DNA from 4 places in the Mesorhizobium sp. CNPSo 4689 genome. Region 4 is predicted to be linked to each of the others. Evidence: predicted binding sites of a transcription regulator. Region 4 holds the regulator's gene; each other region holds the start of a gene.
The links. Region 4 encodes PhoB, which activates phosphate uptake and scavenging genes when phosphate is short. Its sites were predicted from a motif close to TGTCATNNANCTGTCAT; they were not measured.

Region 1: the regulator PhoB is predicted to act here: its motif matches at 4,258-4,274, upstream of AC04SI_RS23260 (bifunctional 2',3'-cyclic-nucleotide 2'-phosphodiesterase/3'-nucleotidase).
Region 2: the regulator PhoB is predicted to act here: its motif matches at 3,916-3,932, upstream of AC04SI_RS02600 (ceramide glucosyltransferase).
Region 3: the regulator PhoB is predicted to act here: its motif matches at 3,979-3,995, upstream of olsB (l-ornithine N(alpha)-acyltransferase).

Annotation. Positions count from the first base shown of each region.
Region 1 covers NZ_JBWLUZ010000022.1:37,250-43,146, forward strand. The annotation lists gene AC04SI_RS23250 (class I SAM-dependent methyltransferase) at 330-1,601, shown strand; gene AC04SI_RS23255 (hypothetical protein) at 1,857-2,150, shown strand; gene AC04SI_RS23260 (bifunctional 2',3'-cyclic-nucleotide 2'-phosphodiesterase/3'-nucleotidase) at 2,175-4,154, opposite strand; partial or broken gene AC04SI_RS23265 (NAD(P)/FAD-dependent oxidoreductase) at 4,296-5,563, opposite strand; gene AC04SI_RS23270 (5-formyltetrahydrofolate cyclo-ligase) at 5,738-5,897, shown strand, end outside.
Region 2 covers NZ_JBWLUZ010000001.1:562,342-568,238, forward strand. The annotation lists gene AC04SI_RS02580 (aspartate aminotransferase family protein) at 87-1,286, shown strand; gene argF (ornithine carbamoyltransferase) at 1,304-2,215, shown strand; gene AC04SI_RS02590 (Hsp33 family molecular chaperone) at 2,294-3,328, shown strand; gene apaG (Co2+/Mg2+ efflux protein ApaG) at 3,416-3,808, opposite strand; gene AC04SI_RS02600 (ceramide glucosyltransferase) at 4,039-5,187, shown strand; gene AC04SI_RS02605 (O-succinylhomoserine sulfhydrylase) at 5,228-5,897, opposite strand, start outside.
Region 3 covers NZ_JBWLUZ010000004.1:436,466-442,362, reverse strand. The annotation lists gene grpE (nucleotide exchange factor GrpE) at 1-335, shown strand, start outside; gene AC04SI_RS09770 (cupin domain-containing protein) at 474-1,253, opposite strand; gene AC04SI_RS09765 (TetR/AcrR family transcriptional regulator) at 1,311-1,922, opposite strand; gene AC04SI_RS09760 (trimeric intracellular cation channel family protein) at 2,037-2,669, shown strand; gene AC04SI_RS09755 (MmcQ/YjbR family DNA-binding protein) at 2,673-3,071, opposite strand; gene olsB (l-ornithine N(alpha)-acyltransferase) at 3,040-3,915, opposite strand; gene AC04SI_RS09745 (response regulator) at 4,090-5,897, opposite strand, start outside.
Region 4 covers NZ_JBWLUZ010000003.1:458,311-464,207, forward strand. The annotation lists gene pstA (phosphate ABC transporter permease PstA) at 1-34, shown strand, start outside; gene pstB (phosphate ABC transporter ATP-binding protein PstB) at 49-873, shown strand; gene phoU (phosphate signaling complex protein PhoU) at 912-1,622, shown strand; gene phoB (phosphate regulon transcriptional regulator PhoB) at 1,639-2,328, shown strand; gene AC04SI_RS07345 (ROK family protein) at 2,392-3,636, opposite strand; gene xylF (D-xylose ABC transporter substrate-binding protein) at 3,902-4,942, shown strand; gene AC04SI_RS07355 (sugar ABC transporter permease) at 5,017-5,897, shown strand, end outside.

The sequences.
Region 1 (5,897 bases), on a different contig from region 4:
AACTAACGCATATGGGTAGGCGCAACCATAGCGATTCCGATCGCCACGGACACTCTCCAGCGGATTTTCGCAACGCCGGATTCGGTTGCCTGGCACTGCGGTGCTTGCCGCTTGCCTCTTGAAGTTCCCGTTGATGACGTGGAAGATTGTCGTGGGAATTCACAGGGAAGCGCGAAAACCCTTGAGGGGCGCGTTTTCATTCGAGCCCGCCCGCTGCCGAATCGGCCAGCTGCCGAGATCGGGGAGCGGAGTTCGAGCCTGGCGAAGGAACCGCAAGAGGGTGGGAGCCGGCATATTGCGCCAGCTCTGCGGAAGTTCAGGGGCGTGACATGACCTGCAGCGAACACAAGAGCGGTGGCCTGAGCGGCATGGCTTTCGGCGAGGCGGTAAAGCTCGACGAGCTTAACTTCGCCGAGATCGTCAAGGGGCTGCCGGCCAAGGCACGCATGGTCCTGTCGGCCGCCATGAACCTGCCGCGCGGCTCGCTCAAGGTCAGGATGCCGGACGGCCGCGCTGTGCTCGTCGGCGGCAAGGCGCCCGGCCCCGACGCCGAACTGGTGCTGAAGAACTGGCGCCTGCCCGGCCGCGCCTTTTCCGGCGGCACGATCGGCGTCGCCGAATCCTACATGGACGGCGATTGGGAAAGCCCTGACGTCACCAGTTTCCTGGAACTGTTCGTGGTCAACTCGGCCATCGGCGAACGTGTCGCCGGCGGCGCCAGCTGGCTGATCAACACCGTCCAGCGCATCCGTCACTGGTTCAACGACAACACCCGCACCGGCTCGAAGCGCAACATTTCGGCGCATTACGATCTCGGCAATGCCTTTTACAAGCAATGGCTGGACCCGAGCATGACCTATTCGTCGGCGCTTTACGCGACCGGCGCCAACGATTTGGAAAGCGCGCAAGCCGCCAAATACCGCGCGCTGGCCAAGGACACCGGCATCGGCAAAAAGGACCATGTGCTCGAAATAGGCTGCGGCTGGGGCGGCTTTGCCGAATTCGCCGCGCGCGAGATCGGCTGCCGCGTCACCGGCCTGACCATCAGCCGCGAGCAGCACGATTTCGCCAGGGCGCGCATCCACAAGGCCGGGCTTGCCGACAAGGTCGACATCAAGCTGCAGGACTATCGCGACGAGATCGGCACCTATGACCGCATTGCCTCGATCGAGATGTTCGAGGCGGTCGGCGAAAAATACTGGCCGGTGTTCTTCGCCAAGATGAAGGCCTGCCTGAGACCCTGCGGCACGGCGGGCCTGCAGATCATCACCATCAACGAGGATGCCTACGACACCTATCGCGCCCGCCCGGACTTCATCCAGCGCTATGTGTTTCCGGGCGGCATGCTGCCGACGCCGTCGATCCTGAAATCGCTGGGGAGAGATCATGGCCTCGCCCATCTGCGCGAGCGCGTCTTCCCGGACGACTATGCCCGCACGCTCGCCGAATGGCGCCAGCGTTTCTGGGGATCCTGGGAAAAGATCGTCCCGCTCGGTTTCGACGACCGCTTCAAGAAGCTCTGGGAATTCTACCTGCACTATTGCGAAGCCGGCTTCCGCGCCAGCTACATCGACGTCCGCCAGGTGGTCTACAAAGCCTGATGCGGCTAGAGCAATTCCAGGAAAAGTGCGTTAGCGGTTTTCCGTCCGGAACTGCGTTAAAACAATAGGATAGAGCGGTTCTGCGTTTCCGTGAAACGGTGAACCGCTCTAGGAGGGCGGTGGTCGCATGAGCACGGATTGCTCATGCGAAGGTGATGAAACCGCGATCGGACGCCGGGCGTTTCCTGCTGTCCGCCGCTCGGCACTGCATCATGTCAAACGAGCGCGGAGCATCCTTGGCAACAGGAGGCTTCCTTGAACCGAACCCAGACCGCCGCCGGGCTGTTGCTTGCCGTGATATCGGCAACCGCAGCTCAGGCGAAATCATCCATCCCCACAGTCACCAACGACCCGTTGGGTGCGAACACGACCGCGACCCTCACACCTGGAATCAGCGACCTCATCAACAACACGCCGACATCGTCCATCCCGGCGATCCATCACCCAAAAGGGATGACGGCCTTGACCGTTCCCAACGATCCGCTGGGCGCTTCCATCGAGCCCGCGTTCCCTGGACCGGTCACCGCTCCCGCGACCGGCTCGCCCTAGACTGGCCGCCGGCTGAGCGCTGCTTCAAAGTGCGATGCGGTATTTGGCAAAACCTGCCTCGCCCTCGGCTGCGGGCTCGATCTTCAGCGACTTCACTTCAGCGATAAAATCCTTCGCCTTGGGTCCGGTCTCGAACACGACGCTGGTTCCAGTCAGCGGCGCGAACGACCAGTTGTCGTCGGCGGATGGGTTTATCGTGCCTTCGCTGATGATGTAGCGCACGATCACGTCGCGGTTGGTGTCCGGCGCCTCATAGATGATCTTCGAGGCATTGATGCCGGGGAAATTGCCACCGCCGCCGGCGCGGTAATTGTTGGTCGCAACGACGAATTTCGCTGCGGGATCAATTGGCTTGCCGTCGAACATCAGATCGACGATGCGGTTCGATCCGGCATTCGCCAGACCACCCTTGGCATCGTATTTCGGCGGCTGTGACAGGTCGATCTTGTAGCTGACGCCGTCGATCACGTCGAAATTGTAGGACGGGAAATCGGTATTGATCAGCGGCTCGTCCGCTTTGCCCGCCTCGATCCGGTTGAAGATGCCGGCCGACATCTCCAGCCATTCCTTGACTTGCGCGCCGGTGATTTCGACGGCTCGCACGGTGTTCGGGTAGAGATAGAGGTCGGCGACATTCTTGATGGCGATGTCGCCCACGGGAACGTCGGTATAGTAGTCGGCGCCGCTGCGCCCACCGGCCTTGAAGGGAGCCGCGGCCGACAGCAACGGCACGTCCTTCCACTGCGTGCTCTTCAATATGTCCTTGAGATACCAGCTCTGCGCCTGGTTGACGATCTGCACCGACGGATCGTCGGCGACTAAAGCGAAATAGGAATAGAGCGGCGCCGACGTCTTGCCGACCGGACGGCGCACATAGGCGAGCGTCGCCTCATGATCCTGCTCCAGCGCCGCGATGATGCGCTTGTCGTCGCTGACTGTCGCCTTGTTCTTGTTGTCGACCCGCTCGTAGATCGGCCGCGCCTCCGACGTCGCCGAAACGACCCGCCATTTCGAGCCGTCGCGCTCCAGCAAAAGATCGATCAGGCCCATATGCGAACCCCAGAACCCGCCCATCACGGCAGGCTTGCCCTGCAGCGTGCCCTTTTCGGTGTCGACGGCCTCGAGCGATTGAAAGTCCTTCTTGCCGGGGAAGACGAGATGCTGGTGGCCGGTGAACACGGCGTCGATACCTTCGACGCCGGCGACGAAGAAGGAAGCGTTTTCCATCATGTCGCCTTGCTTGACATCGATGCCGGAATGCGAAAGCGCAATCACGATGTCGGCGCCCTGCTCCTTGATTTCAGGCACCCAGGCCCTGGCCGCGTCGACGATATCGCGCGTCTTGACGTTGCCTTCGAGGTTTTTCAGATCCCAGACCATGATCTGCGGCGGCACGAAGCCGATGATGCCGATCTTGATCGGCTGTTCGGCGCCGGAGCCATCCTTGATCTTCCTGTCGAGGATCACGTACGGCTTGAGGTAGAGCTTGTCGTCGCGCGGATTGGTGGCGAGCTGGGTGCCGCGGATCAGGTTGGCGCAGACGAACGGGAAATTGGCGCCGGCCAGCACTTTGTCCAGGAACGACAGGCCGTAGTTGAACTCGTGGTTGCCGAGCGTCGAGCATTCGTAACCGAGCAGGTTCATGCCTTTCATGATCGGATGCAGGTCGCCGTCCTGCATGCCCTTCTCATAGGCGATGTAGTCGCCCATCGGGTTGCCCTGCAGCAGGTCGCCATTGTCGATCAGCATCGAGTTGACCGCTTCCTTGCGCACGGCATCGATCAGAGAAGCCGTGCGTGACAGGCCCATCGTGTCGTTTGCTTTGTCGGCGTAGTAATCATAGGGCAGCACGTTCACATGGATGTCGGTCGTCTCCATGATCCTGAGATGCGCCTGGTTGGCCTGAGCGCGGGCTGAGAACGGGTGCAGCATGATCAGCGCCCCGGTTGCGGCGGCGCCCGCCAACAGCGAACGGCGGGAGACAGGGTGAAGCAGTTGGGACATTGTTTTTTCCTGTTTCGACAGTGCGACAAGCCCTACCCCCGAAGCGAAAGCTTCGCCCCGAAATCCGCCTATGTCCATCTGGAATCCAGTCGATCAGCAAAAGGTGACGGGCGGATGAAACGGCCTTCCCACCAGGCAAGGTCAGCCCTTGTCGTCGTCGCCCTGGGTGATCAGCCGCGCACTGCGCTGGCCGGTCGCATAAATCCATAGCCAGCTAAGCGAAACCGCCAGCCGGTTGCGAAAGCCGATCAGGAAATAGATGTGGGCGATGCCCCACAGCCACCAGGCGGGCCGGCCGGTAAGCTTGATCCAGCCGAAATCGATCGCCGCGGCACGCTTGCCGATCGTCGCCAGATCGCCGTCATGCTTGTAGCGGAACGGCCGCGGCGTCGCGTTGCCGGCAAGCCGTGCCTTGATCGTCGCGGCGACATGCCAGCCTGCCTGCTTGGCGGCCGGCGCCACGCCCGGCACCGGCTTACCATCCGGCCGCAACACATGCGCTGCGTCGCCGATGACGAAGATCTCCGGGCTGCCCGGCACCGTCAGGTCGGGCTCGACGAGCACCCTGCCCGCCCGGTCCGCAGCCGCCCCCAGCCATTCGGCGACCGGCGAAGCGGCAACGCCTGCCGCCCACAGGATTGTCCGGGCCGGCAGGACTGTGTCGCCGAAGACGACGCCCTCGGCGTCGCAGCGTGTCACCGCGCGGCCAAGTTCCACCTCGACGCCAAGGCGCTCGAGCGCCTTCCTGGCATAGTCGGAAAGTTCAGGCGCGAAATTGGCAAGGATGCGGTCGCCGGCCTCGATCAGCACCACGCGCGTCTGGCGCGTGTCGATGTTGCGGAACTCGCCGCGCAGCGTGTCGCGCGCGAGCTCGGCAATGGTGCCGGTTCCAGTTCCACGCCGGTCGGCCCGCCACCGACGATCGCCAGCGTCAAAAACGCCTTGCGCTTCTCCGGATCGGTTTCCCGCTCGGCCTGCTCGAAGGCCAGAAGGATGCGCCGCCGAATGGTGGTTGCGTCCTCGAGCGTCTTCAGCCCAGGCGCAAAAGGCTCCCATTCGTCATGGCCGAAATAGGCGTGGCGGGCGCCGGTGGCGAGTACCAGCGTGTCGTAGGCGACCGCGCTGCCGTCGTCGAGCATCACGCGCTTGCCGGCGCGGTCGACGCCACTGACATTGGCGAGCAGCGTCGTCACGTCCTTGCGCTTGCGCAAGAGATGGCGGATCGGCCAGGCAACCTCCGAAGTCGCCAGCGCCGTGGTCGCCACCTGATAGAGCAAGGGCTGGAAAAGATGGTGGTTGCGCTTGTCGATCATGGTGAGGCGCACCGGCACACCTGACAGCGCGCGGGTGAATTCGAGGCCGCCGAACCCCGCGCCGACAACGACGACATGATGGCTGGCTTCGTTCATCTCATTCACCCCCATGAGCGCGTAAATTCACCGGCTTGGATATAGGGATTTTTGTGCACTGCAACAATGCCTAGCCTGCCCGGGAGCCGCCGCTCGATGTCGTGAATGCACATGCCGGCCGGCTCATGCCGGGTATAGCCTCACCGGACTGGATGACGGGGAGTGAAGTGAAGCATGGCTAACGATCGTGACGGCGAAGGTCCGGCGCAGTATTCCTCGCCGCCCTGCTTCATGCACGAACTCGATCCGGAATTCCGCGCTCCTCTCACCGACTGGACCGATGTGCGGCGCTGGCGCAAGGCCGAGCGCGAGCGGCTGATCGCGGCCCGGCTGG
Region 2 (5,897 bases), on a different contig from region 4:
TGACTTCATGGCCGAAAAACACGATAAGCCGCGAAGGCCGCCGCTTTGGCGGCTTTTTTGATTTTCCGGTACCGGAGACGCATATAATGAGCGGTTCGGCGCTTTTCGAGACCTTTGCTCGCGCACCCTTGGCCTTCGACCACGGGGAGGGGACATGGCTGGTCACCGACAAGGGCGAGCGATATCTCGATTTTGCCGGCGGCATCGCGGTCAATTCGCTAGGCCACAGCCATCCGCATTTGGTCGCCGCGCTCACCGAGCAGGCGGGCAAGCTGTGGCACGTCTCCAATCTCTATGAGATTCCGCAGCAGAGGCGGCTGGGCGAACGGCTGGCGGACGCCACTTTCGCCGACAAGGTGTTCTTCACCAATTCCGGCGCCGAGGCGCTGGAATGCGCCATCAAGACGGCGCGGCGCTACCAGTTCGTCAAGGGTCATCCCGAGCGCTTCCGCGTCATCACCTTCGAAGGCGCCTTCCACGGCCGCACGCTGGCGACCATCGCCGCCGGCGGCCAGTACAAATACCTCGAAGGCTTCGGCCCCAAGGTCGAGGGTTTCGACCAGGTCGGTTTCGACGACATTGACGCGGCGGAAAAGGCGATCACATCGGAGACCGCAGCCATCCTGATCGAGCCGGTGCAGGGCGAAGGCGGCATCCGCCCGGTGCCGACCCAATCCCTGAAGCGGTTGCGGCAGCTTTGCGACCAGCACGGCCTGCTGTTGATCTTCGACGAGGTCCAATGCGGCATCGGCCGTACCGGAAAGCTGTTCGCGCATGAATGGACGGGTGTGACACCCGACATCATGGCGATCGCCAAGGGCATCGGCGGCGGGTTCCCGATGGGCGCCTGCCTCGCCACCGACGAAGCCGCGGTCGGCATGACCGCCGGCGTTCACGGCACCACCTTCGGTGGCAATCCGCTGGCGATGGCGGTCGGCAACGCCGTGCTCGACGTGGTGCTGGAAGGCGGTTTCCTCGAGGATGTGCAACGCAAGGCGCTGCTGCTGAAACAGGGGCTGGCCGGCGTCGCCGACGAATTCCCCGATGTCATCGAGGGCATAAGGGGAACCGGGCTGATGCTCGGCCTGAAATGCGTGATGCCCAACACCAAGGTCAACATGGCGCTGCGCGACCAGCATTTCCTGGCGGTTCCGGCCGGCGACAACGTCATCCGCCTTTTGCCGCCGCTCACCGTCACCGACGCCGAGATCAGCGAGGCGCTCGACCGCATCCGCGCCGGCGCCAAGGGCCTGGCCGATGCCATCGCCGCGGCCGCCGCGAAGTAATCCTGGAACCTTTCCCGATGAGCGTTCGCCACTTCACCGACCTGTCCGCCGTTTCCGAAGGCGATCTGCGCTTCATGCTGGACGATGCGGTGGTGCGAAAGGCCAGGCTCAAGGCCGGCGAGCGGACCAAGCCGCTCGAGGGCAAGGTGCTGGCGATGATCTTCGACAAGCCGTCGACGCGCACGCGCGTATCCTTCGACGTCGGCATGCGCCAGCTCGGCGGCGAAACCATCATGCTGACCGGCACCGAGATGCAGCTCGGCCGTTCCGAGACCATCGCCGACACGGCCAAGGTTCTGTCGCGCTATGTCGACGCCATCATGATCCGCACCACATCGCATGAGCGGCTGCTCGAACTGACCGAGAACGCCACCGTTCCAGTCATCAATGGGCTGACCGACGACACCCATCCCTGCCAGCTGATGGCCGACATCATGACCTTCGAGGAGCATCGCGGTCCGGTCGCCGGCAAGACCATCGCCTGGACCGGCGACGGCAACAACGTGCTGCATTCGCTGCTCGAAGCCTCCGCACGCTTCCGCTTCAACCTCAATGTCGCGGTGCCGGAAGGCAGCGAGCCCGACGAAAAGCATGTCGACTGGTCGAAGGCCAATGGCGGCAAGCTGACCTTCACCCGGTCGCCCGAGGAAGCCGTCGATCAGGCCGATTGCATCGTCACCGACTGCTGGGTGTCGATGGGTCAGGAGCACCGTGCCCGTGGCCACAACGTCTTCCTGCCCTATCAGGTCAATGCGGCGCTCATGGCCAAGGCGAAGCCCGACGCGCTGTTCATGCACTGCCTGCCGGCGCATCGCGGCGAGGAGGTCACCGACGAGGTGATCGACGGGCCGCATTCGGTGGTGTTCGACGAAGCCGAGAACCGGCTGCACGCCCAGAAGGCGGTTTTGGCCTGGTGCCTGGGCGCTTGATCTCCGGAGGTGTGATGCCTATCTGCGGGCCATCACGCAAATTGAGCGCGTTTCGGTGCATGTGCCCCTCCGGGCCGCATGGCCGCGCGCCGGAGCTTTGTCATGTTGGAAACCCGTCAAGTGACTGAACACCACCCTCAACTCGGCGAATTCGGCTATGCCGGCGACGATCACGTCGTGCCGTTCGAGGTCGCCCCGCTCGACGTGCGCGGCCGGACCGTCCAGCTCGGGCCGATGCTCGACGCCATCCTTGGACGCCACGAATATCCCGAGCCGGTCGCCCGCCTGCTGGCGGAAGCCTGCGTGCTGACGGTGCTGTTCGGCACCTCGCTCAAATTCGAGGGCAAGTTCATCCTGCAGACCCGCACCGACGGGCCGGTCGACATGCTGGTGGCGGATTTTTCGACGCCATCCGCGTTGCGGGCCTATGCACGCTTCGACCCCGACCGGCTCGAGGCGCTGACGGCTGCCGGCGAAATCTCGCAACAGACGCTGCTCGGCAACGGCGTGCTGGCGCTGACCATCGATCAGGGCGCGCACACGCAGCGCTATCAGGGCATCGTCCAGCTCGACGGCGAGACGCTGGAAGAGGCCGCGCGCACCTATTTCCGCCAGTCGGAGCAGATCCCGACCGATCTCAGGCTTTCGGTTGCCAAGCTGGTGACGCCGGGCATCGGTGGTCCCCGCGAGCAATGGCGCGCCGGCGGTCTGTTGGCGCAATTCCTGCCGCAGTCGCCGGAGCGCATGCGCGTGCCGGACATTTCCGGCGGCGACGGCGATCCGCGCGACGAGGTCCATGACCCGGTCGATAATTCCTGGCAGGAGCTGCTGGCCCTGCTCGGCACCATCGAGCCGACCGAGCTTATCGATCCGACGGTCGGCGCCGAGCGGCTGCTTTACCGGCTGTTCCACGAGCATGGCGTACGTGTCTTCGGCGGCGTGCCGGTGGCCGACCAGTGCTCCTGCTCGCGCGAGAAGATCCGCGGCATCCTCGAAGGCTTCTCGGCGCAGGAGATCAAGGACAGCACCGAGGATGGCGGCATCCATGTCGCCTGCGAGTTCTGCTCGACGCAGTACGACTTCGACCCGGCGGAATTCGCGGCGGCTCAGTGACGTAACTCCTTCTCCCCGTCACTATACGGGGAGAAGGTGCCGGGCAGGCGGATGAGGGGCGGCGCGAACTTTAGACCGCTTGCTCCCTTAATTCACCGTCCTGCGCGTGCCCGGCAGATCCAGCGAAAACGCCGGGATGGCGATGTCGAACGTCTCGCCCCGCTTGTTGCGCATCGTGTAATGGCCGACCATGATGCCGGACGGCGTCGAGAGCGGGCAGCCGGACGTATATTGGTAGCTGTCGCCGGGGTTGAGTTCGGGCTGATCGCCGACGACGCCGGCGCCGCGTACCTCCTCGACCCGGCCAGTGCCATCGGTGATGTGCCAATAGCGCGACATCAGCTGCACGAACTCGTCCGACTGGTTGTCGATGGTCACGTGGTAGCCCCAGACATAGCGGTTCTCCGACGGATCCGAGCGATCCTCGAGATAGAACGGCCTGACCTGCACTTCGATGTTGCGCGTAATGGCGCGGTACATGAGCTACTCCAAACAGTCCTGGCGGAAGTCTCGGTGCACTCTTTGACTAGGTCAACGGAGCGCGGCGCCTGTCTCTTCCGTCTTTGTGCGCACCTGCCGCCAAACAATGTCATTTGAGTGACACATGACAATGATGGTGTGCACGGACCGTGCCGGGCGACTCAAGCGCTCTGTCGACCTGTTCAAAACGGCCATCTTCCGGCCGGCTTTTCCGGAGTGACCAGATCTCGATGGAACTGATCGTCATCGCCGCCGCCGTGCTTTCGACAGCCCTCATTCTTTCAAATCTCGCCGGCATCCTGCTTGCGGCCTTCAGGCTGAAGCGGCCGCGCACGCTTGCGCGGCCCCCCGGCAAGGCGCCGCCGGTGTCGATCGTCATCCCCTCGCGCGGCGTCGAGCCGTTCACCGAAGAAACGCTTCAGCGCGCCTTCTCGCTCGACTGGCCGCGCTACGAGCTGATCTTCTGCGTCGCCCACGCCGACGATCCGGTGGTCAAGCTGATAAACAGGGCGATCGTCCGATTTTCGAAGGTGCCGGCCCGGCTGCTGGTCGGTGACGACCGCATCAGCGCCAATCCCAAGCTCAACAATTGCGTCAAGGGTTGGGAAGCGGCGCGCCACCACTGGGTCATCCTTGCCGATTCCAACGTGCTGATGCCCAGGGACTATATCCAGCACTTGATGGCGGCGTGGCGGCCCGACACCGGCCTTGTCTGCTCGACCCCGGTCGGCTCGCGGCCGGACGGCTTCTGGGCCGAGGTCGAATGCGCCTTCCTCAACACGCTGCAGGCGCGCTGGCAGTATACCGGCGAGGCGCTCGGCCTCGGCTTCGCCCAGGGCAAGAGCATGCTGTGGAAGAAGCCTGTGCTCGACGCCAATGGCGGCATCCGCGCGCTGGCCGCCGAGATCGCCGAGGACGCCGCCGCGACCAAGCTGGTCAACGGGCTGGGGCTGCGCGTCAATCTTGTCGCTTCGCCTTTCGAGCAGCCTCTGGGTGAGCGCCGTCTCGGCGAAATCTGGTCGCGCCAGGCCCGTTGGGCGCGCCTGCGCCGCGTCACCTTTCCGCTGTTCTTCGCTCCCGAAATCCTGACCGGCGTGGCCGTGCCATTGGTGCTGGCGCTGGTCGCGGCCGCCGGTGCCGGCATCAGTCTGCCGCTCACCGCGCTCTGCGTCCTGGCGCTCGCCTATGTGCCGGAATGCGCGTTGGCCTGGGCCAAGGGCTGGTACCTGTCGCCGCGCATCATCCCGGCGATGATGGTGCGCGACGTGATGCTGCCGGCGATCTGGGCGCGCGGCTGGCTCGGCGGCGCCGTCGACTGGCGCGGCAATGCGATGACCATCCGCACCAAGGCGATGACCGAACTGGAAGAGGGCGCCTGAGCAACGCTCAGGCGTTTGTCCAAATCGCAGTCTGAACCCTTTACTTGGCTGATTTGAGCGCCTGCTCGACATCGGCGAGCAGATCGTCCGCATCCTCAAGTCCGACCGAAAGCCTCAGCGTGCCCGGGCCGATGCCGAGTTCGGCGCGCGCCTCGTCGCTGAGGTTCTTGTGCGTCGTCGTCGCCGGATGGGTTATCAGGCTCTTGGCGTCGCCGAGATTGTTGGAGATCAGCACGATGTCCAAAGCGTTCTGGAAGGCGAACGCCGCCTGCTTGCCGCCCTTGACGTCGAGGCAGATCAGCGTCGAGCCGCCCGTCATCTGCTTCCTGACGATATCGGCCTGCGGGTGGTCGGCCCGGCCCGGATAGATGACGCGGGCGATTTCCGGGCGTTCGGCGAGGAAGTCGGCGATCTTGCCGGCGCTTTCCGTCTGCTGGCGCACCCGCAGCGGCAGCGTCTCCAGCCCCTTGAGCAGCGTCCAAGCGTTGAAGGGCGACAGGCTGGGGCCGGTGTGGCGGAAATAGTCGTGCAAATTCTCGTCGATCCACTTCTTGTCCGACAGGATGACGCCGCCGAGGCAGCGGCCCTGGCCGTCAATATGCTTGGTCGCCGAATAGACGACGATGTGGGCGCCGAGCTGCAGCGGCTTCTGCTGCAAGGGCGTGGCGAAGACGTTGTCGACGATCAGCCTGGCGCCGATCGAATTGGCG
Region 3 (5,897 bases), on a different contig from region 4:
AGGCCGCGGGCGACGCCGGTTTCAAGGCGCTGATCGAGGGCGTCGACCTCACCGAGCGCGCCATGCTGTCGGCACTGGAGCGGCATGGGGTGAAAAAGCTCGCGCCGGAAGGTGAGAAGTTCGACCCGAACTTCCATCAGGCGATGTTCGAGGTGCCCAATCCCGAGGTTCCCGCCGGCACCGTCGTCCAGGTGGTGCAGCCGGGCTATTCGATCGGCGAGCGCGTGCTCAGGCCGGCGATGGTCGGCGTCGCCAAGGGCGGCCCCAAGCAGGCGGCCGGCGAAGCACCGGTCGAGCCGGGACCGGTGAATGAGCAGGCGGAAAAGGACGCATGACCGGGGAATAGCGCGCTATTCGGCCGCCGCAACCACCATCAAAGCCGGAGGTATGATCGACGACGCCCCCGAAACCTGTCCGATTTCAGGGGCGATCAACCCAGTCGCCACTTCTGCTGTGCAGCGCTTGCCATGTCCTCAACCAAGCAGTTCGCACCCATAGCGCCTGACCACATCGGGAAATGTCTCCATGTCCGGCATTCCTTCGCCGTCCGGAGGAATGCGCCTGTCGTTGGCGGGCACACTGGTTGCCCTCAAAAGGTCCTCGAAACCACCGGGCGTGAAGAAAAACAGCATCCGGGCCGGCCCACGCTTGACCGTATAGCGGTGCGGCACATCGCGTGGCCCAAAGAGAAACGAACCGGGCCCAGCCATTATCTTCTTGCCGCCGATCTCGAACTCGATCTCGCCTTCCATCACCTGGAATGACTCGTCCTCGCGATGATGGACATGCAGCGGCGCCTCGCCTTCGTTCTCGAGCACTTCGATCAGCGTGAACTGGCCCGCCGTCTGGGCTGCCGTCGCCTTGATCACCGCCAGCGAGCCAAGCCACCAGCGCGCCTCTCCTTCTAGGGCGTGGCTGCAAAAGGCGCTGGGGATGCCCCTGTCAGCTTCACCGCCTGCCACTGCCGCGACAGAGTGGTAGCCGACCTTGAGCGAGGCGATGTTGACCATCGAGCAATAGTTTGTGATGCCGGGCAGCGTGGCCCAGACCTCTCGAGCCGCCTTTGCGCTGTCCATGTCCGCCCATTCAAATATCTCCGTCCAGCCTCCCGCGGATTTGAGGAGGCGACGATTGAGGAAACCCTTGAGCTTCCGCACCTCGTCATTCACTTCATCCCTGGTTTGCAAGAACATCTGCTCGGTGAATCCGGGCTTCAATGCAAATTCGGTGACTTCAACGACTTTCGTGTCCATGACTTCCTCCTTCGCAATCTGGCTTTCGCCCTTGTTTCGCCTCCTCATTCTCTTCGTTCAAGATGTGCTCGTCCGGCCCTTGCCCTTGAGCCAGCAGAGCGCCATTCCCGTTGCCGTTTCGGCGGCGAGATCCACCGTCATGCCGCGTATCCGCATCGCGCTGAACGTCGGAAAGTCGAACAGGAAGCTGATTGCCTGAACGACATCATCGCCGGGATCGTCCTTCGCCAGTGCCTCGCGCACGAAGCCGGCCACCATGTTCCGCAGATACTCTTCCCATTCCCGCATGGCCGGAAGCTCCCGCTCGCGCAGGTCGCTCTCGAGATGCCGTCCACCACGATGGTAGAAGGCGAATAGCGCGTTCGCGACCCGGCGTAACCGCTCTTTTGGGTCTGTCGCCCCGCCGATTATCTCGGTCACTGTTTCGGGCGACGGAGGACGCAGGCGCTCCATCAGCAATTCGCCGCAGGCAGGCACCAGGTCATCCAGGGTAGGAAAATGCTTGTAGACGGTGCCAACGGCGACATCGGCCTCCGTGGCGATGTCCTTCCAAGTCGTGCCAAAGATCCCGTTCTGGGTGTGCAGCTTGATTGTCGCTTCGAGAATCCGCTGCCGCGTCTTGGCGAAGGCGACAGTCCGGGAACCCATGCTGTAGCGGCGAGGAGACATAGTCGCTCACTCGAAAAATTTGAATGAACTATTCAATCATTTAATTTGCCTAAGGTCAATCCAGTTTCGTGGGGGCCACTCGCTATTCCCCGCTCACTATTTCATTATTCACCCATGAACCCGATCGACCTTCTCGACTATGCTGGCGTCGCCGTCTTTGCGGCGAGCGGGGCACTTGCGGCCTCGCGCAAGCAACTCGACATTATCGGCTTCCTGTTCCTGGCCAGCGTCACCGCCATCGGCGGAGGCACGTTTCGCGACGTCATCCTCAACCTGCCGGTGTTCTGGGTCGGCAACTCCAGTTATGTGCTGATCTGCATGGTGGTCGCGGTGCTGGTCTTCTTCAGCGCACACCGGGTGGAATCGCGCTGGAAACTGCTGCTTTGGCTCGACGCCATCGGCCTTGCCGCCTTTTCGGTGATGGGCGCGGCCAAGGGTCTGGCGATTACCGGGTCGCCGGTCGTCTCCGTTGTCACCGGCGTGCTGACGGCCACTTTCGGCGGCATCCTGCGCGATCTGCTGGCCGGCGAGCCGTCGGTGCTCCTGAGGCCGGAGATCTACGTCACGGCCGCCCTTGCGGGTGCCACGCTGTTTACACTCGGCGATCTTGCCCGGCTGCCGCCACTGGCATCCGGCCTGGCGGGCTTTGCCGCGGCGTTCCTGGTGCGCGGCGGCGCGCTCAAATTCGGTTGGACCTTTCCGTCCTACAAGAGCCGGCCCGGCCGGAGGCCAGAAGACATCCCCTGAAAATCAGGATGCTGAGCGAGATGCCTGCCACGCCTTGAGCAGCGCCTTCGGCGCTTGCGCCATAAAAGTGCGTTCGAGCCGGTGACGCAATTCGTCGGGTGCAATCACATGCACCCTGACGAGGATCGCCGGCCAACCCTTGTAGTGATCGGTCTCGAAATAGATTTCCGGTGCTGCTTCGAGCAGCATCTCCTTCTCGTCGAGCGGACACATCAGCACAACGGTGTCGGCATCCTTTACCCTGGCCAGCAGCTTCTTGCCGACCTTCAGCGCCGGCGTGCCATAGGATGTGCTTTCGATGACGTCCGGCAGGTCGCGCGCGGCAAGCCGCAATGTCTGCAAAGCACCGGAAAGATCGTTGCCCAACGTCTCAGGCGGCGAAGCGCTGGGCTTCCCCGCCATAGTAGTTGACGTAGCGGGCGCCGATCTCCTTGACCGGCATGACCACGAACACGTCGACGGTCGAGAATTCGTGATCGATGACGCAGCCGTCGCCGATGCGGGCGCCGACGCGCAAATAGCCCTTGACCAGCGGCGGCATCGCCGCGATCGCCGCCTTGGCGTTGATTGCCTCGATCGGCATCAGGTCCATCGAGCAGTAGCGGCCGGCGACTGCCCGGACATCCCAGGCCGAGTCGGTGCGGCAGTGATGGGCAAGATAGGTGAGCGCCTCGGCATGCGCCGCCGGCACGACGCCATGGAACGAGGCGCAGCCGGTCATCACGCCGATGCCGTAATGGTTGATATATGCCCAGATGCCTTGCCACAGCGCCTCGATGGTGCGCTTGGAGCGATATTGCGGCAGGACGCAGGAGCGGCCGAGTTCGAGGAAGCGCTGGCCGGGGTGGCGGGCGATCAGCTTGGTCAGTTCGAACTCGCCTTCGGAATAGAAGCCGCCGGCCGTCGCCGCGATTTCCTGCCGCAGCAGCCGGTAGGTGCCGACGATGCGGCGGTGCTCGGGGCCGGCAAGCGAAGTGTCGAGGACGAGCAGATGATCGCAGAGCGGGTCGAAACGGTCGGCGTCGCGACGATCCTGCGCCTGGAACAGATCCTTCCTGGCTCCAAGCTCGTCATAGAATACCCGGTAGCGCACTTCCTGCGCGGCGGCGATTTCGGCCGCATTGCGGGCCAACCGCACTTCGAGATTGCCGATACGGCCCAGAGGTGCCCCAGTTGCGACGGCATCGGCGGTCCGCGCGGCGAGCATGGCGCCGCCGGCGTTCGGCCGAGTGTCACATTCAGGCATAACTGTATGCACGAGTGATTCTCCTTCGAGCCATCCCTCTTGGCACGGGGATACGGTGTAGGTGCAACAGGATTGTGACAGTACCGTGATACGGCGCGACGGGCAATACTTCGTCGGCTGGCGAATACGGTCAACCGGCTACGTTTACGTGATGAGAGACAGCCGATGCGGGCGTCAGGCCGCGACCTGACCCTCGACGGCGTGGACCAGGGCGTCGGGGTCGAGAGGCTTGGTGACGAAGCCGCTGGCGCCGTGGGCGAGCACCGCGTGACGGGTCTTTTCCTGGCTATCGGCCGACAGCACCATGATCGGAACCGGCGGCACGGCCATCTCTTCTTCATGGCGGCGGATGGCGGCTATCGCGTCCAGCCCGTCCATGACCGGCATATGCAGGTCCATCAGCACCACGTCGAAGCGGTGCTTGAGCCCGGCATCGGTGATGGCCTCGACGGCTGCCTTGCCGTTGCCGACCACCTTGACGCGGTGCCCGGCCTTGAGAAGCGTGGCGCGGGCAAGCATGGCGTTGATGTCGTTGTCTTCGGCGATCAGCACCGACAGGCCGTGCTCGCGGCGGCCAGCGCCGGCACGCACGGGCGGGGCGCCGTGCTTGTCCGATTTCGGCTGGGGCAGGACCGGCGCATGGCTGGTCAACAGCACGCGCAGCAGCGTCTCGCCGCGCACCGGCCTGGCCAGGAAGGTGGCATAGCCATTGGCGCGGAACTCGCCAAGCATGCCGCGATCGGTCGGCGCGATCAGCGTGATCGCCTCGCAATCGGCAAAGCCGTTCTGGCGCAAGCGCTTGAGCAGGCGTCCATCGCTGTTTTCCATCGCCGCATCGACCAGCAGCACGTCGCAGCCGGCGGCGAAAGGTGTCGCTTGGGCAAGCGTCGTCGCCAGATCGACCGCGCCGCCATGGGCGCGGATGGTGCGGGCGATGGCGTCCGCCTCGATGGCGTTCTTCGAAACGATCACGGCACGGCGGCCGGCCAGGATGCTCTGCCGGTTCTGCGGCGGCTCGGTTGCCGCAGTGGCGGGGAGCTCGAAGACGAATTCGGATCCCTCGCCAAGCCGGCTCGACACCAAGATCGAGCCACCCATGGCATTGACCAGGCGCCTTGAGATGGCGAGGCCGAGGCCGGCGCCGCCATGCACCCGGGTCGAGGTGCCGTCGGACTGCTCGAACTCCTCGAAGATGCGTTCCATGTCCTCCTCGCGCAGGCCGGGACCGGTGTCGGTGACGGTGAAACAGATACGGTCGGTGGTCTCGGTGCGCGCCCGCGCCACGCTCACCAGCACGCCGCCGGTGTCGGTGAATTTGATGGCGTTGCCGATGAGGTTGAGCAGCACCTGGCGCACCCGGCCGGGATCGGCGGTGATCATCTGCGGCACGTCGAGCTCGACATAGCAGCCAAGCCCGATGTTCTTGCCGAAGGCGCGCGCCGCCATGAGTTCGATGATGTTGTCGGCGATCTCGCGCAGCGATGTCGGCTGCGGTTCCGGGTCGAAACGGCCGGCCTCGATCTTGGAATAGTCGAGCAGGTCCTCGATCAGCGCCAGCAGGGCGCTGGCCGAGGTCGAGACGGCGCCGACATAGGTCCGCTGCTCGGGCGACAGATCGGTGTCGACCAGGAGCTTGGCCATGCCCATGATGCCGTTCATCGGCGTGCGGATCTCGTGGCTGACGGTGGCCAGGAAGCGCGACTTCGCCTGGCTGGCATATTCGGCCCGCTCGCGGGCGGTGATCAGCGAGGATTCGGCGCGCTTGCGTGCGGTGATGTCGCGGGCGATCGCGCGATGGGAGACGGTGCCGTTGTCCTTGTCGCGTACCGACAGCTCGATCCATGAAAACCAGCGCGGGCCGCTCGGCGTGCGAATTGCGACGTCGGTGGAACTCAGGCATTCGTGATCCGAGAAGGCGGCGTCGGGAACGATGCCGACATCGATGCCAAGCTCGGACAAGGTCTTGCCGGCAAGGTGCCGCT
Region 4 (5,897 bases):
CGTGCTGCGGCGCCGCTTCGAACGGCGCTGGTAAAAGAAGGTATCTGTATGAACATCATGACCGAACAGTCCCTCGAAAATGCAGTGGGCGACAAGATGAACGCCAAGTCGAACGAAGTGATCAAGATGCGCGGCGACAAGGTCGGCGTGTTCTATGGTGACAAGCAGGCGCTGTTCGACGTCAATCTCGACGTCCGCCTCAACCAGGTGACGGCGCTGATCGGCCCTTCGGGCTGCGGCAAGTCGACCTTCCTGCGCTGCCTCAACCGCATGAACGACACCATCGACTCGGCGCGGGTGACCGGCAAGATCACGCTGGACGAAGAGGACATCTACGACAAGAACATCGACGTCGTCGAACTGAGAGCCCGCGTCGGCATGGTGTTCCAGAAGCCCAATCCGTTCCCGAAGTCGATCTACGAGAACGTCGCCTACGGTCCGCGCATCCACGGGCTGGCCAAGCGCAAGGCCGACATGGACCAGATCGTCGAATCGAGCCTGAAGAAGGCGGCGATCTGGAACGAGGTGAAGGACCGTCTGCAAGAGCCCGGCACCGGCCTTTCCGGCGGCCAGCAGCAGCGCCTGTGCATCGCGCGCGCCATCGCCGTGTCGCCGGAAGTGATCCTGATGGACGAGCCCTGCTCGGCGCTCGACCCGATCGCCACAGCCCGCGTCGAGGAGCTGATCGACGAGCTGCGTCAAAACTACACGATCGTCATCGTCACGCACTCGATGCAGCAGGCGGCGCGTGTGTCGCAGCGCACGGCCATGTTCCACCTCGGCTATCTGGTCGAGGAGGGCGCCACCGACAAGATGTTCACCAACCCCGACGACAAGCGCACGCAGGACTACATCACCGGCCGGTTCGGCTGAGTGGTCCGGCGGCAACTTTCAGGCACGAGGACAGGATCATGGGTGAACATCATACCGTCGCCTCTTTCGACGAGGATCTCGGGCAGATCAGCAAGCTGATCTCCGACATGGGCGAACTGGCCGGCGCGATGGTCGGCGGGGCGACCAAGGCCCTTCTGAATTCCGACAATGCACTGGCACAGAGGGTGGTCTCCGACGACGCCATCATGGATGCGCGCCAGCGCGAGCTGGACGACCGCGCCATCACGCTGATCGCCAAGCGCCAGCCGATGGCCAACGATTTGCGCGCGGTGGTCGGTTCTATCCGCATGGCCGGCGATCTCGAGCGCATCGGCGACCTTGCCAAGAACATCGCCAAGCGCGTTGGCACCGTCGGCCTCAGCGTCACGCCGCGCGACCTGTCGCACTCCATCGATGTGATGGCGCAGTTGGTGCTGGTCCAGGTGCAAGGGGTGATCGAGGAATACGCCGCCGCAGACGCCGCGGCACTCGCCAAGCTTCGGAACGACGACGAGCGCATCGACGTCAAATACACCTCGGTGTTCCGTGAGCTGCTGACCTACATGATGGAAGATCCGCGCAACATCACGGCCTGCACGCATCTCTTGTTCTGCGCCAAGAATCTGGAGCGCATTGGCGACCATGTCACCAACATCGCCGAGAACGCCTACTATGTGCTGACAGGCTCGCAATTGCCAGCCAATCGTCCCAAGCAAGACGAGACAGCGATGTCCGCGCCGGCTGCATGACAGGGGTAACCGACTGATGATAGCGCCACGCATCATGGTGGTGGAGGACGAGGAGCCGCTGGGGGTGCTGCTCCGCTACAATCTGGAATCCGAAGGCTACCAGGTCGAGGTGGTGACGCGCGGCGACGAAGCCGAGATCCGCCTGCAGGAAAACGTTCCCGACCTGCTGGTGCTCGACTGGATGGTGCCGGCGGTTTCCGGAATCGAGCTTTGCCGGCGCCTCAGGATGCGGCCCGAGACCGAGCGGCTGCCGATCATCATGCTTACGGCGCGTGGCGAAGAGAGCGACCGCGTGCGCGGCCTCTCCACCGGCGCCGACGACTATCTGGTCAAGCCGTTCTCGACGCCGGAATTCATGGCCAGGGTCAAGGCGCTGCTGCGTCGCGCCAAGCCGGAAGTGCTGTCCAGCATGCTCAAGGTCGGCGACATCGTGCTCGACCGCGAGTCGCACCGGGTCTACCGCAAGAAGAGCGAGATCAGGCTCGGGCCGACCGAGTTCCGGCTGCTCGAATTCATGATGCGGCATCCGGGCCGGGTGTTCTCGCGCAGCCAGCTGCTCGACAATGTCTGGGGCGAGACGATCTATATCGACGAGCGAACGGTCGACGTGCATGTCGGCCGGCTGCGCAAGGCGGTCAACAATGGCCGCATGCCCGACGTCATCCGCACCATCCGCGGGGCAGGATACGCGATCCGGGAAGATTAGGTATGTGCTGATATTCAGGCCTGCGAACGGCGCGGCCTGGCCTCAACACATCTCAAGTCGCGATCAAGCCACGTTCTTTCCTGCCGAACCCGTTCGCTGCTGGACGCCCGGCGCGAAAATCTCCTGGTCGACGAAGCCAAGCGCGCGCATGGCGCAGCCCTCGCGGATCAGCGGCAACTCATTCGGCTCGGTGTCGAAGGAGATCGATTTCGAGTGCTGGCCGCCGGCGGTCTGGGCAATCGCCTCGCGCAGCGCCGGTTCGATCAGATCGAAAGCGGCGGCGCTGACGCCGACCATGGCGACGGGTGCGGGATCGATCAGCGCGAACAGGCTGCCAAGGCCGAAGCCGAGCGCCTCGCCCGCCTTGCGGTAGGCTTCGCGCTCCGGCCCGTCGCTCTCGCGCGCCCGGGCGGCGAGCGCGCGCATGTCGGCGTCGCCGACATCGGTCGGTTCGGCATCCTCACTCATCATCCTGGCGTTGCGCCAGATGGCATAGTTGCCGGCATAGGCTTCGACGCAGCCGCGCCGTCCGCAGCGGCAGAGCGCGCCGCCCGGCCGGTGGATCATGTGGCCGAACTCGCCGCCGGACGAATGAGTGCCGGTGAACAGTTCGCCCTTCAGCACCAGCCCCATGCCAATGCCGTGCGAGAGCAGGATGGCGATGAAATCGTCGCGGTAGCGTTCGGGATCGCGCCATTGCAGCGCCACCGCCATCATGTTGCAGTCGTTTTCCATGGTAGCGGGAATGCCGAACTCGCCTTCCAGAATGTCGGCAAAGGGGATGTCGGTCAGCGACGTGATCGGCGACCACAGCATGGCGCGGGCATGGGTGTCGGTGATGCCCTGGATGCCCATCGCGATGCGGGCGACGCTGCGGACATCGAGATCGGGATCCTCGAACCGGCGCCGGACTATCGCCGTGCATTCGCCGATCAGCTCGTCGCGCGGCATGGTCAGCGTGTCCAGGCGGCGTTGCTCTTCGGCAATGACCTGCCCGGCATAATCGATGACGGCGACGGAGAGGAAGTTGAGCGACAGCACCACGGTCATCACCGCGGTGGCTTCCGGATTGAGGCCGAGGCCGACCTGTGGCCGGCCGCGCTTCAGCGAAGCCGCTTCGCTGGGCTTGCTCTCGGTCAGGATGCCTTCCTGGATCAGGTCGGAGGAGATCGCCGAAATGGTCGAATGGCTGAGGCCAGTGGTCGCGGCGATCTCGGTCCGTGACGGCTGGCCAGCCCTGCGCACGGCCGAAATCACCATCGCCCGGTTGCGCCGGCGTAGATCGTCGTGGCGGATTCCAACCGACATGGCCTGCGTCTCCTCCCTGCCGCCGCCGCTTCGTGAACGTCGAAGGCCGTCGACGCGCTCACTGAATATTGGCAGAATCGGGAAGTCCTGTCATTTATTTATTCCGAGACCCGAAAAAAATTCGACGGCCGTCAAAAACCGTCAGAATCGATGTTGACAGCGCTTCGGCGTTGGATCAGTATTTTTTCGAGGCTCGAAAAAAAGAGAGCCTTGTGCCGGCCTTCGGGTCAGTTTGTCGCGCCGTGCGCGGCGCAGGGAGGATATCATGAAGAAATTTGCAGTCGCCATGCTGGCGGGTGTCGCCATGTCGCTGACGCTGGCGTCGGTCGCGCAGGCGAAGGACAAGGTCATCGGCGTGTCGTGGTCGAACTTCCAGGAAGAGCGCTGGAAGACCGATGAGGCGGCGATGAAGGCAGCGATCGAAGCCGCCGGCGACAAGTACATTTCCGCCGACGCACAGTCTAATCCCGGCAAGCAGCTGACCGACGTCGAAAGCCTGATCTCGCAAGGTGCGAATGCGCTGATCGTGCTGGCGCAGGACGCCTCGGCCATCGGGCCGGCGGTGCAGAAGGCGCTTGACGAGGGCATTCCGGTCGTCGGCTATGACCGCCTGATCGAGAACAAGGACGTGTTCTACCTGACCTTCGACAACAAGGAAGTCGGCCGCATGCAAGCCCGCGAAGTGTTCAAGGCGAAGCCCGAAGGCAACTACGTCTTCATCAAGGGTTCGGGTGCCGATCCGAACGCCGATTTCCTGTTCGCCGGCTCCATGGAAGTGCTGAAGGAAGCCATCGACGGCGGGAAGATCAAGAATGTCGGCGAGGCCTATACGGACGGCTGGCTGCCGGCCAATGCGCAGAAGAACATGGAACAGTTCCTGACCGCCAACGACAACAAGGTCGATGCGGTGGTGGCGGCCAATGACGGCACCGCCGGCGGCGTCGTTGCCGCGCTGACGGCGCAGGGATTGGCCGGAACCGTTCCGGTTTCGGGCCAGGACGGCGACCACGCCGCGCTGAATCGCATCGCGCTCGGCACGCAGACCGTGTCGGTGTGGAAGGATGCGCGCGAGCTCGGCAAGAACGCCGCCGAGATTGCCTCGCAACTGGCCGACGGCAAGAAGATGACCGACATTGCCGGCGTCACGGACTTCACGACGCCTGGCGGCAACACTGTCAAGTCGCTTTTCCTGACCCCGGTCGCGATCACCAAGGACAATCTCAACGTCGTCATCGACGCCGGCTGGATCAAGAAGGACGAGGTTTGCGCTGGCGTTGCCGCAGGCAGCGTCGCGGCCTGCAACTAAAGCCGGCTGATACCGGTAGCGAGTTCGGCGGTGTTCCGGCAACCGCGCCAGACGGAGACCGGTGGGAGGATATCATGACCGATACGGCTTCCAACACGCCGGTCGCCAATGCGACCGCGGATCGGGCGCGGGCTGCCGAGCTCAGCGCCGTCGGACGCTTTCTCAAGGCAACCGAACTCGATACGCGCATGCTCGGCATGGTTGGCGCGCTGCTGGTCATCTGGATCGGCATCCATATCCTGTCCGGCGGGCTTTTCCTGACGCCGCGCAATCTGTGGAACCTGTCGGTGCAGACCTCGTCGGTGGCGATCATGGCGACTGGCATGGTGCTGGTCATCGTCATGCGCAACATCGACCTTTCGGTCGGCTCCGTCGAAGGCGTGATCGGTATGATCATGGGCGTGGCGCAGGCCGAATTCCTCATTCGCGTCATCGGCTTCCAGCTCGGCAATCCCTGGCTCTGGATCATCGCACTCGCCGCCGGCGTGGCGCTCGGCCTTCTGATCGGCGCGTTCCAGGGCTTCATCATCGCCTATATGGAGGTGCCTGCCTTCATCGTGACGCTGGGCGGCCTGCTGGTCTGGCGCGGCATGGCGTGGCTGATCACCAGCGGCCGCACGGTCGCGCCGCTCGATGCCACCTTCCAATTGATGGGCGGCGGGCCACGCGGTTCGATCGGCGCCACCGCCAGCTGGATCGTCGGTGTCGTGGCTTGCGCGGCAGTCGCCTTCGCGCTGCTCAACGGCCGCTCGCAGCGCAAACGCTTCAACTTCCCGCTGCGCCCGGTGTGGGCGGAGACATTCCTCGGCGTGGTCGCCTGCGCCGCCATCGTTGGCGCGGTGTGGGTCGCCAATTCCTATCCGTGGCCGGTCGGCATCGTGCGCCAGTACGCGCAGCAGAACGGCATCACCATTCCCGAAGGCGGCCTGTTCATCGCCCATGGCATCGCCATCCC